Regions from separate parts of the Streptomyces sp. R35 genome, predicted to be linked through region 2. Evidence: riboswitches for the same ligand, from Rfam matches in the RefSeq annotation. Region 2 holds a riboswitch; the other holds the start of a gene.
What was found. Region 2 has a riboswitch for ZMP and ZTP ahead of AB5J50_RS31020 (glycine hydroxymethyltransferase). Riboswitches for the same ligand answer to the same signal wherever they lie in the genome.
Positions count from the first base shown of each region.

Region 1: it holds a riboswitch for ZMP and ZTP, as region 2 does, so the genes downstream of both, AB5J50_RS47010 (bifunctional 5,10-methylenetetrahydrofolate dehydrogenase/5,10-methenyltetrahydrofolate cyclohydrolase) here and AB5J50_RS31020 (glycine hydroxymethyltransferase) in region 2, are expected to answer to the same signal.

Region 1 covers NZ_CP163440.1:10,456,531-10,461,509, forward strand. Annotated here, with positions in the region: gene AB5J50_RS47005 (CU044_5270 family protein) at 1-666, shown strand, start outside; gene AB5J50_RS47010 (bifunctional 5,10-methylenetetrahydrofolate dehydrogenase/5,10-methenyltetrahydrofolate cyclohydrolase) at 677-1,525, opposite strand; ZMP/ZTP riboswitch at 1,547-1,633, opposite strand; gene AB5J50_RS47015 (hypothetical protein) at 1,639-2,508, opposite strand; gene AB5J50_RS47020 (MarR family winged helix-turn-helix transcriptional regulator) at 2,566-3,138, shown strand; gene AB5J50_RS47025 (nuclear transport factor 2 family protein) at 3,163-3,528, opposite strand; gene AB5J50_RS47030 (hypothetical protein) at 3,700-3,996, shown strand; gene AB5J50_RS47035 (MFS transporter) at 4,063-4,979, opposite strand, start outside.
Region 2 covers NZ_CP163440.1:6,807,680-6,812,658, forward strand. Annotated here, with positions in the region: gene AB5J50_RS31005 (hypothetical protein) at 1-312, shown strand, start outside; gene AB5J50_RS31010 (glutathionylspermidine synthase family protein) at 390-1,613, shown strand; gene rocD (ornithine--oxo-acid transaminase) at 1,633-2,847, opposite strand; ZMP/ZTP riboswitch at 2,970-3,057, shown strand; gene AB5J50_RS31020 (glycine hydroxymethyltransferase) at 3,089-4,534, shown strand; gene AB5J50_RS31025 (hypothetical protein) at 4,643-4,979, opposite strand, start outside.

The sequences.
Region 1 (4,979 bases), 3.6 Mb from region 2:
TCCGACAGCGCGCTCAGGCTGCGCCAGGGGACCCACTTCCAGGCCTGGAGCCTGAGCATGACCTCAGGTCCCGAGGCCCGGCCGCCGGTCACGCTTCCCGAGGAGCGCGTCGTGCGCTGGAAGGCCGACGGCAGCCACACGGAACTCGTCGTCGCGACCGATCCACGCCACCCCGGCAGGCCGGTCATCACCGACGCCGACCCCGTCCCGCGCACCGTCGAGGACGGCCATGTCCTCAGCAGGCAGACGTACCCGCCGAGTTGGAGCGACGCCCCGCCCCAGGCACGACCGCCGCACGACGCCGAGCGGCTGCGCGCCTACCTCGAAGAGATCGACACCACCGGGGAGATGGACACCTCTCAACTCCTCGACGCCGTCGCCGAGTTGCTGGACCACTGGACGCTCGGCAGCCGTGAGAGCGCCGCACTCGCGCGCATCCTCGCCGACGCGAAGGGGCTGCACCCGGCCGGAGCGGTCACCGACCGGCTGGGCCGCACCGGGCAGGCGTACGTGTACGACGACACGGCCCACTCCGGCCGCCGGATGCTGATCCTGGACCCGGCGACCGGTGCCGTCCTCGGCCTGGAGGACACCGTCACCAAGGCCGATCCCGAGTGGGGCCTCAAGGCAGGGGATGTGATGTCGTACAAGGCGTGGATGCGCTGAGCCGCGACGGTCAGACGCCTGCCTGGCCTTCGGCTCCGGTCACGGTCTGCTCCAGCAGGACCGCGATCGTCATCGGGCCGACGCCACCCGGCACGGGCGTGATCAGCCCGGCCCGGGTGACGGCGGTGTCGAAGTCGACGTCGCCGACGTTCCCCTCGTTGTAGCCCGCGTCGATCACGACGGCTCCCGGCTTGATGTCCTCGCCGCGGATCAGCCGGGGCCGTCCCACGGCGGCCACCACGATGTCCGCCTCGCGCACCACCGACGAGAGATCCGCCGTACGCGAATGGCAGTACGTCACCGTCGCGTCGCGCCCGAGCAGCAGCATGCCGACCGGCTTGCCGAGGATGGCGCTGCGGCCCACGACGACGGCCCGCTTGCCGGCCGGGTCGACGTCGTACTCGTCGAGGAGCCGCATGATGCCGCCGGGCGTGCAGGACACGAAGCCGGGCAGGCCGAAGCTCATCGCGGAGTACGAGCTCAGCGTCACACCGTCGACGTCCTTCTCCGGCGCGATGGCCTCGAACGCCGCGCGTTCGTCGATGTGCGGCCCGACCGGGTGCTGGAGCAGGATGCCGTGCACGGTCGGATCGGCGGACAGGGCGGTGAGCGTGGCGACCAGCTCCGCCGTCGTGGTGCCGGCGGGCAGTGCGACGTGCCGCGACTCGATACCGGCCTTGCGGCAGCGGTTCTGCTTCATCCGGACGTACGTCACCGAGGCGGGATCCTCACCGACCAGTACCGTCGCCAGACAGGGCGCCATGCCCGTACGGTCCTTGAGGCCGGCCGCGCGCTTGGCGGTCTCCTCGACGATGCGGCGCGCGAGACCGGCGCCGTCCATGAGCTGGGCCTGGGACATGGGCTCTCCTGAGCGTTGCTGACACATCGCCCAGGCGCGCGGCAAAGACCCGTTCGTCAGGCCGCTCCCCGGTGGTACTCCACCTCAGCGCCAGTCACGGCCCGCCGGTCAGCCTAGCTCGTCGGATGATCGGCCTGGACGGCGGGCGGCGCCGTCGGGTCTTCTCCCGCCAGGAAACCGTTGGCCTGCGCCTCGGTGGTCACGGCTCCGATGGCTCCCGCCCAGCGGGCGATCTCCCGGGCCAGCGCGGCGGCTCCGGCCTCGTCGCCCGTGTCGCGGGCGAGCACCGCCAGGAGCATCTGCATCGAGAGGGTGCCGGGGACGGTTCCGGCCCGGGCGCCGAGCGTGGTCGCCCGGTTCCAGCGTTCCAGCGCCCGTGCGTGGTCGCCGTGGTCGTGGTCGTGATCGCCGAGGTGGCGCAGCGCCTCGCGGGACAGCAGGTCGTCCCCCGACTCGCCCGCGCTCAGGGCGGCCTCGTAGTGGGCGGGCGCGCTGTCCCGTTCGGCGAACAGATTGTCCGCGATCAGGCCCAGATACATCTCGGCCCAGCCGCGGCGCACCGCGTCCGGGGCCTGGTCGCGCAGGATCCCGGCGAGGTGCCGCAGCGCGGCGAGGGCCTCCGGGTCCTTGCCGCCGGGTCCGGCGCGGAAGGTGCCGCCGGCGTGCAGCAGACCGAGGTAGTCGTGGCGCAGCCACAGGAAGTCCAGGTCCCAACGGCCGTCCAGGCGTGCTTCCTCGAAGGCCTTCTCCGCGGCGCCGAGCCGAGCCCTCGCCAGGCCGGTCCCACCGAACCAGTCGCTCTCCAGCGCGACTTCGGCGGCGGCCACGGCCAGTCGGGCGCGGGCTCGCGGATCGGTCACATCGGTGGCGTCCAGCAGGTCCGCCGCGCGTTCCCAGCGACCTCCGATCCTCAACTCACGTACAGCGGCGAGGAGTTCGTCCAGCGATACGACCGTACGAATCGTGCTTGCGGTGTTCGTCATGGCGAGGAAAGTAGTAATTCGAAAAACTATCCACAAGAAAACTATGTGGGGGCCCGCATGACAGAACCGTCCGACGCGGCGACCGCGGACTCGGTCGACCGGCACGTCGCGCTCTGGTCGAAGGAACTCGACTGGATGGACCCGGTCAAGGAGGCGATCATCGCCCGGCTCGCCATCCTGGCCCGGCACACGGCGCAGGCCCGCCGGGACACCCTGGACTCGGACGGCCTCCAGCACTGGCAGTTCAAGGTGCTGCTGATGCTGCGCCGGCTCGGCCCGCCCTACGAGGCGAGCCCGTCACAGCTCGCCGACATGCTCGGGCTGACCCGGGGCGCCCTGTCGGCGCGGCTCGCACCGCTGGAGGACGCGGGACTGCTCACCCGCACCCATGAGCGGAGCGACCGTCGCCGCGTACGGGTACGGCTCACCGACGCCGGATTCGACGCCTTCGAGCAGCACGTGGTGTCGGAGGACAAGGGTGAGAACGCGCTGCTCGCAGTACTGAGCCCAGCAGAGAAGCAGACGCTCGCAGACCTGCTGCGGAAACTGGTCCTGTCAGCCGAGTCCGGTGCGTACGCGACCGGCCCATCGCCGTGCTGGCCGAAAAGGTCCAGGTCAGACGGGACCTGATCTGGACCCTCGGCCAGGTCCTTCCTACTCGTCCCATGCCTGCACAAGCGTCTGTTCGACGATCTTGCCGTCGCGCAGCGCCATCATCGAACTCGCCAGTACCCGCACGCCGTCCGGGTACTCGCAGGACTCGGTGTAGGCGACGTGGTCGCCCTGGATGACGCACTGCTCCAGCTTGTGCGTCATGTCGCGGCTGTAGACGTCGTTGAGCATGTCGGCGATCTCGCCGCGACCGTGTTTGATCATCGGGTGGCTGGGCTGGGTGTTGCGGTCGATGACACGTAGTTCCGCGTCGTCCGCGTACAGCGACAGCAGAGCTGTCGCACTCTGTCCCTCGATGCCCTGGCGTAGCGCTTCGGTGTCGAAGGTGGGGAATGCCGCAGTGCCCATAGTGACCTCCTTGGAAGGCCGCGGCCCAGCGAGGAGTGGACCGCGAAGGGCCTCTCCTTCGAGGCTCCTCCGCTGTGGAGCGGTCGGCAAGCGCAACGGCCCGATGCGCCTGACGGGTGAGCGACGGGGGAGGGCCGTGTCCGCCGGGGGCCCGGGGCCGTTGCTGAAAGCATGATCTCAACACGACGTATGGTCGCCGCCGTTGGTCTCGCCATCGGTGTCACGGGCCTTGCCGCGCCGATGGCGAGCGCGGCGGGCTCCGAGGCCCAGGACGCGGGGAAGCTCAACCCGATGACCCAGCTCGACTCGCTGGCGATGAGTGACATTCCCGCGGAACACCAGGCCGACCTCCCGCTGCCCTCCCGCCAGCTCGCTGGACTCAACCGGCTGAACGACCTGAACGAGCTGCACCAGGTGACCGACCTGGTCGCGCCCGTCACCGGGCTGCTTGGCGGCATTGAGAGCTAAGCGGCACGCGGGTCGGCACGGCGAGCCCCGGCAGAACAATGACGTTCTGCCGGGGCTCGCCGTCGCCTACGCGTCGGCCGTGACGACGGCGCCGGCGGAGGCCCGCTGGCGCCCGCTCATGCGCCGGGCCGGCGGGACGAGCGAGATCGCCGCGGCACCGAGCAGCCCGGCCAGGGCGAACGTGGTGAAGCCCCAGCTCTGGTTGCCGTTCGCGGCGAGCGAGCCGATCAGCCAGGGCCCGACGACGGCGCCGGTGCGGCCGACCCCGGTGACCAGGCCGAGCCCGGCCGCGCGCTCACTCTCGCGGTAGACGGTGTTGGCGGTGGCGTAGACCATGACCTGCGCGCTGAAGAGCCAGACTCCCGTGATCGCGACCACGGCGTATGTCACGCCCAGCGGGAGATGTGCCTTGAGCAGCAGCGCGCCCGCCGCGGTGAGCACGAACCAGACCGCCGAGACACGGACGGCGCCGAAGCGGTCGGCGGTACGGCCCGCGATCAGCAGGCCCACGATGCCGCCGGCGTTGATCACGAGCAGGAAGCTCACGGAGGAGCTCAGGCCGTAGCCGGAGGCGCGCATCATCTGCGGCAGCCAGGTGCTGACGCCGTACACGAGCAGCAGACCCGAGAAGGAGGCCAGCCAGAGCAGGGGAGTGGCCCAGCGGGACTCGGGACGGAAGAGCGCCCGTACGGCGGCGAGACGGCCCGCGGCGCCCGCGGCCGGAGCGGCGACCTGGGTGGGGCGGACCAGGCCGTAGCGGTCGGCGACGGCGTCGGCCTTCGCGCGCTCACCGCGGGCGAGCAGCACACCGGGGGACTCGGGCAGCAGCTTCAGCAGCAGCGGTACGGCGATCACGGCGGGCAGCACGCCCGCCCAGAAGACCCAGCGCCAGCCCGCCGCGGGCGCCGGCGTCAGCCCGAGCGTCGTCGCGAACATTCCGCCCGCGTGGTACGAGGTCATCAGCAGGCCGGTGGTGAGTGCCG
Region 2 (4,979 bases):
ACGGTCGTCCTCGGCGGCATGGGACTCCTCGCGGCGGCGCTCACCGCCTGCTCCTCGGACGCCGACAAACGCTGCGTCGACCGCGACAGCTACAACCTCACCAAGGGCTACAGGACCGTCGCCGACAAGAACTGCAAGTCCACCAAGACGTCGGTCAACGGCGCCTGGTACTACGGCGGCAAGAAGAAGAGCGGCTGGGTCGACGGCGGCTCCTTCACCAAGCCCAGCAAGGGATCCGGCAGCTCCGGCGGCAGCCACAAGAGCGTCGACCGCGGCGGCTTCGGCAGCGGCAAGGGCAGCTCGGGCGGCTGACCCCACGACGCCCCGGATCTGTAGCCCCAGGACGTCCCCGGACCCGTAGGCCCAGGACGCGATCGGACCCGTACGCCATGGAACGCCGCACCATCACCCCCCGCCCCGGCTGGCAGCAGACCGTCGAGGAACAGGGCCTCATCTACCCGCTCACCCTCCCCCAGTCTCGGCTTCGCTCGACCGGGGGGACCCCCATCCCCGACGACTCCCTGCGCCCCTACTGGGACGAGAGCGCGTACTACGTCTTCTCGCTCCCCGAGGTCGAGGCGCTGGAGGAGGTCGTCGAGGAACTGCACCGCATGTGCCTGGCGGCGGCCGGGCACATCGTCACCGCGCACCGCTTCGCCGACCTCGGCATCACCGACCCGCGCGTCGCGGAACTCGTCGCCGAGGCCTGGCACCGCCGTGCCGAACTCCCCTCCGTCTACGGCCGTTTCGATCTCCGCTACGACGGTACGGGCCCCGCGAAACTCCTTGAGTACAACGCCGACACTCCCACATCGCTGGTCGAGGCCGCGTCGCCCCAGTGGTTCTGGATGGAGGACCGCTTCCCGGGCGCCGACCAGTGGAACTCCCTCCACGAACGCCTCGTCGCCACCTGGAAGAAGCAGGCAGCCCTCCTGCCACCCGGCAGCCCCCTCTACTTCGCGCACTCCGCCGCCGACGAACTCGGCGAGGACCTGATGACGGTCGCCTATCTCAAGGAGACCGCCGAACAGGCCGGCCTCGACACCGACTGGATCTCGATGGAGGAGATCGGCTGGGACCCGCTCTCCGGCCGCTTCGTCGACAACCAACTCCGCTTCATCCGCAGCTGCTTCAAGCTCTACCCCTGGGAGTGGCTCACCACCGACCGCTTCGCCGACCACGTCCTGGACACCCTCGACAACGGCGGCGGCACGGGTACGACCCTGTGGATCGAGCCCGCCTGGAAGATGCTCCTCTCCAACAAGGCCCTCCTCGCCATCCTCTGGGAGCTCTACCCGGACCACCCGAACCTCCTCCCGGCCTACCTCGACGGCCCACGCGAACTGGCCTCCACCAAGGGATACGTCTCCAAGCCACTCCTCGGCCGCGAGGGCGCCGGGGTGACGGTCCACGAGCCGGGCGCAGCCTCTGCCGCACCCGTCGAAGAGCCCTGCTGCTACCAGGAACTGGCGCCCCTTCCCTCCTTCGACGGCAACCGTGTCGTCCTCGGCGCCTGGGTCGTCGAGGACGAGTCGGCGGGCCTCGGCATCCGCGAGTCCTCCGGCCTGATCACCGACGAGTACGCCCGCTTCCTGCCCCACGTGATCCTCTAGCCACCGGGTTCGGCATTCCCTACGCCCCCAGTACGCCGCGGAGTTGGGCCAGCCCCCAGTCCAGGTCCTCCTTGCTGATGACCAGGGGCGGGGCGATCCGGACCGTGACACCGTGGGTGTCCTTGACGAGGACGCCCCGGTCCATCAGCTTCTCGGAGATCTCCCTGCCCGAGCCGTACGCCGGAGCGATGTCGACGCCCGCCCACAGCCCGCGCCCGCGCACCTCCGTGACATGGCCCGTGGCTGCCAACAGACCCAGCTCGTGGTGCAGATGCTCGCCGAGCTCCGCGGCCCGCCGCTGGTACGCGCCCGACCGCAGCATCGCGATCACCTCCAGCGCCACCGCACAGGCCAGCGGATTCCCCCCGAACGTCGACCCGTGCTCCCCGGGCCGGAACACCCCGAGCACGTCGCGGTCGGCCACCACCGCCGACACGGGTACGACCCCTCCTCCCAGCGCCTTGCCCAGCACATACACATCCGGCACGACCCCCTCGTGCTCACACGCGAAGGTCTTCCCCGTCCTGCCGAGCCCCGACTGGATCTCGTCGGCGATGAACAGGACGTTCCGCTCGCGGGTCAGCTCCCGCACCCCCGCCAGATATCCGGGCGGCGGCACCAGCACCCCCGCCTCGCCCTGGATCGGCTCCAACAGCACGGCGACCGTCTCCTCGGTGACGGCCTCCCGCACCGCCGCCAGATCCCCGTACGGCACGATGTCGAAGCCCGGTGTGTACGGCCCGAAGTCCGCCCGCGCCTCCGGGTCCGTGGAGAAGCTGATGATCGTCGTCGTACGGCCGTGGAAGTTGTCGCTCGCCACGACGATCCTCGCCCTCCCGTCCGGGACGCCCTTGACCCGGTACCCCCACTTCCGGGCCGTCTTCACCGCGGTCTCCACCGCCTCCGCGCCCGTGTTCATCGGCAGCACCATGTCCTTGCCGCACAGCGACGCCAGCTCCCGGCAGAAGTCCGCGAACCGGTCGTGATGGAACGCCCGCGACGTCAGCGTCACCCGCTCCAGCTGCGCTTTCGCCGCGTCGATCAGCCGCCGGTTGCCGTGTCCGAAATTAAGCGCCGAGTATCCGGCCAGCAGGTCGAGGAAACGGCGCCCCTCGACATCGGTCATCCAGGCCCCGTCCGCCGTCGCCACGACGACCGGCAGCGGGTGGTAGTTGTGCGCGCTGTGCGCCTCGGCCGAGGCGATGAACGCCTCCGTCGTCTCCGTAGCGGTCACGGGATCTCCGTTCCTTGACGAGCGGCACCAGGGGAGTGGTGGGTGAGTTTGTGGCCTATTTCCTATCGTCGCTCGCATGGTGGACTGGGGAACCCGGCGATCCGGCGCGCCCGGTAGGCTGACGGCGGGGCCGTGACTGGCGCGCTGGGATGGGACCGACCATCGGGGAGCGGCCCCAGCAACTGTGTGCCGTGCGCCTGGGCCGACCCGTGAACGCTGAACGCCACGTCCGGAGGCCGTCATGCCAGAGCCCCTCTCCACCGAGTCCACCGCCTTCCGCAGCGCCCTCGACGTGATCCGGGCCGTGGAGCCCCGCGTCGCCGACGCCATCGGCCAGGAACTCGCCGACCAGCGCGACATGCTCAAGCTGATCGCGTCCGAGAACTACGCCTCCCCGGCGACCCTCCTGGCCATGGGCAACTGGTTCAGCGACAAGTACGCCGAGGGCACCGTCGGCCGCCGCTTCTACGCCGGCTGTCGCAACGTCGACACCGTCGAGGCCCTCGCCGCCGAGCACGCCCGCGAACTCTTCGGCGCCGAGCACGCCTACGCCCAGCCGCACTCCGGCATCGACGCCAACCTGGTCGCCTTCTGGGCCGTCCTCGCCCAGCGCGTCGAGGCCCCCGCCCTGGAGCGAGCCGGCGTCCGCAACGTCAACGACCTCACCGAGGCCGACTGGGCCCAGCTCCGCAGCGACCTCGGCAACCAGCGCATGCTCGGCATGTCCCTGGACGCCGGCGGCCACCTCACCCACGGATTCCGCCCGAACATCTCCGGCAAGATGTTCGACCAGCGCTCCTACGGCACCGACCCCACCACCGGCCTCATCGACTACGAGGCCCTGCGCACCTCCGCCCGTGATTTCAAGCCGCTGATCATCGTCGCCGGCTACTCCGCCTACCCCCGCCTGGTGAACTTCCGCATCATGCGGGAGATCGCCGACGAGGTCGGCGCGACCCTCATGGTCGACATGGCCCACTTCGCCGGTCTCGTCGCCGGCAAGGTTCTCACCGGCGACTTCGACCCGGTCCCGCACGCCCAGATCGTCACCACCACCACGCACAAGTCGCTCCGCGGCCCGCGCGGCGGCATGGTGCTGTGCGACGAGACCCTCGCCGAGCAGGTCGACCGCGGCTGCCCGATGGTCCTCGGTGGCCCCCTCCCGCATGTCATGGCCGCCAAGGCCGTCGCGCTCGCCGAGGCCCGCCGCCCCGAGTTCCGCGACTACGCCCAGGCCGTCGTCGACAACTCCCGCGCCCTCGCCGAGGGCCTGATGCGCCGCGGCGCAACCCTGGTCACCGGCGGCACCGACAACCACCTCAACCTGATCGACGTCGCCTCCTCCTACGGCCTCACCGGCCGCCAGGCCGAGTCCGCACTGCTCGACTCGGGCATCGTCACCAACCGCAACGCCATCCCCGCCGACCCCAACGGCGCCTGGTACACCTCCGGCATCCGCATCGGCACGCCCGCGCTGACCACTCGTGGTCTGGGCACGACCGAGATGGACGAAATCGCCGGCCTGATCGACCGCGTCCTCACCGCCGCCGAGCCCGGCAGGACCGCCAAGGGCAGCCCGTCCAAGGCCCAGCACGTCCTGGACCCGAAGATCTCGGACGAGATCGCCCACCGCGCCACCGACCTGCTCACCGGCTTCCCGCTCTACCCGGAGATCGACCTCGGCTGACGCACCCCACCGGGGTCCGCTCGCCAGGCCCTCGGGTCCTGAGGTGCCTTGGGGCGTCCTGAGGTTTCTTGGATCCTCGGGCTCCCAGGCGCTCGGGTCCTCAGCTCCCTACAGGTCGATCAGTTCCTGTCGTGGTTCCCGCGGCGGTCCGGCAGTCTCATGCCGGGCCGCCGCGCGGCGTATCAGAAGAGTGCCGCCGGCACCGATCACCAGGCCCATGGCGAGCCCGGACAACGCCCACCCCGCTCCGTCCGTCAGACCCTGCTCCCCGGCCGTCCCCGAGCCGCTCGCGGAGCCGAACAGTTCCCCGCGCTGCGCCAACTCGTCGAACACCGAGCGCGGCGCGCGATGCCAGCGGATGTCGTCGTCCTCCACGCCGGGCGAGGGATCCGACCGCACCCAGGGCGTGCCGTCCGCCGCGAGGAAAACCTGGTCCTGGCGCTCG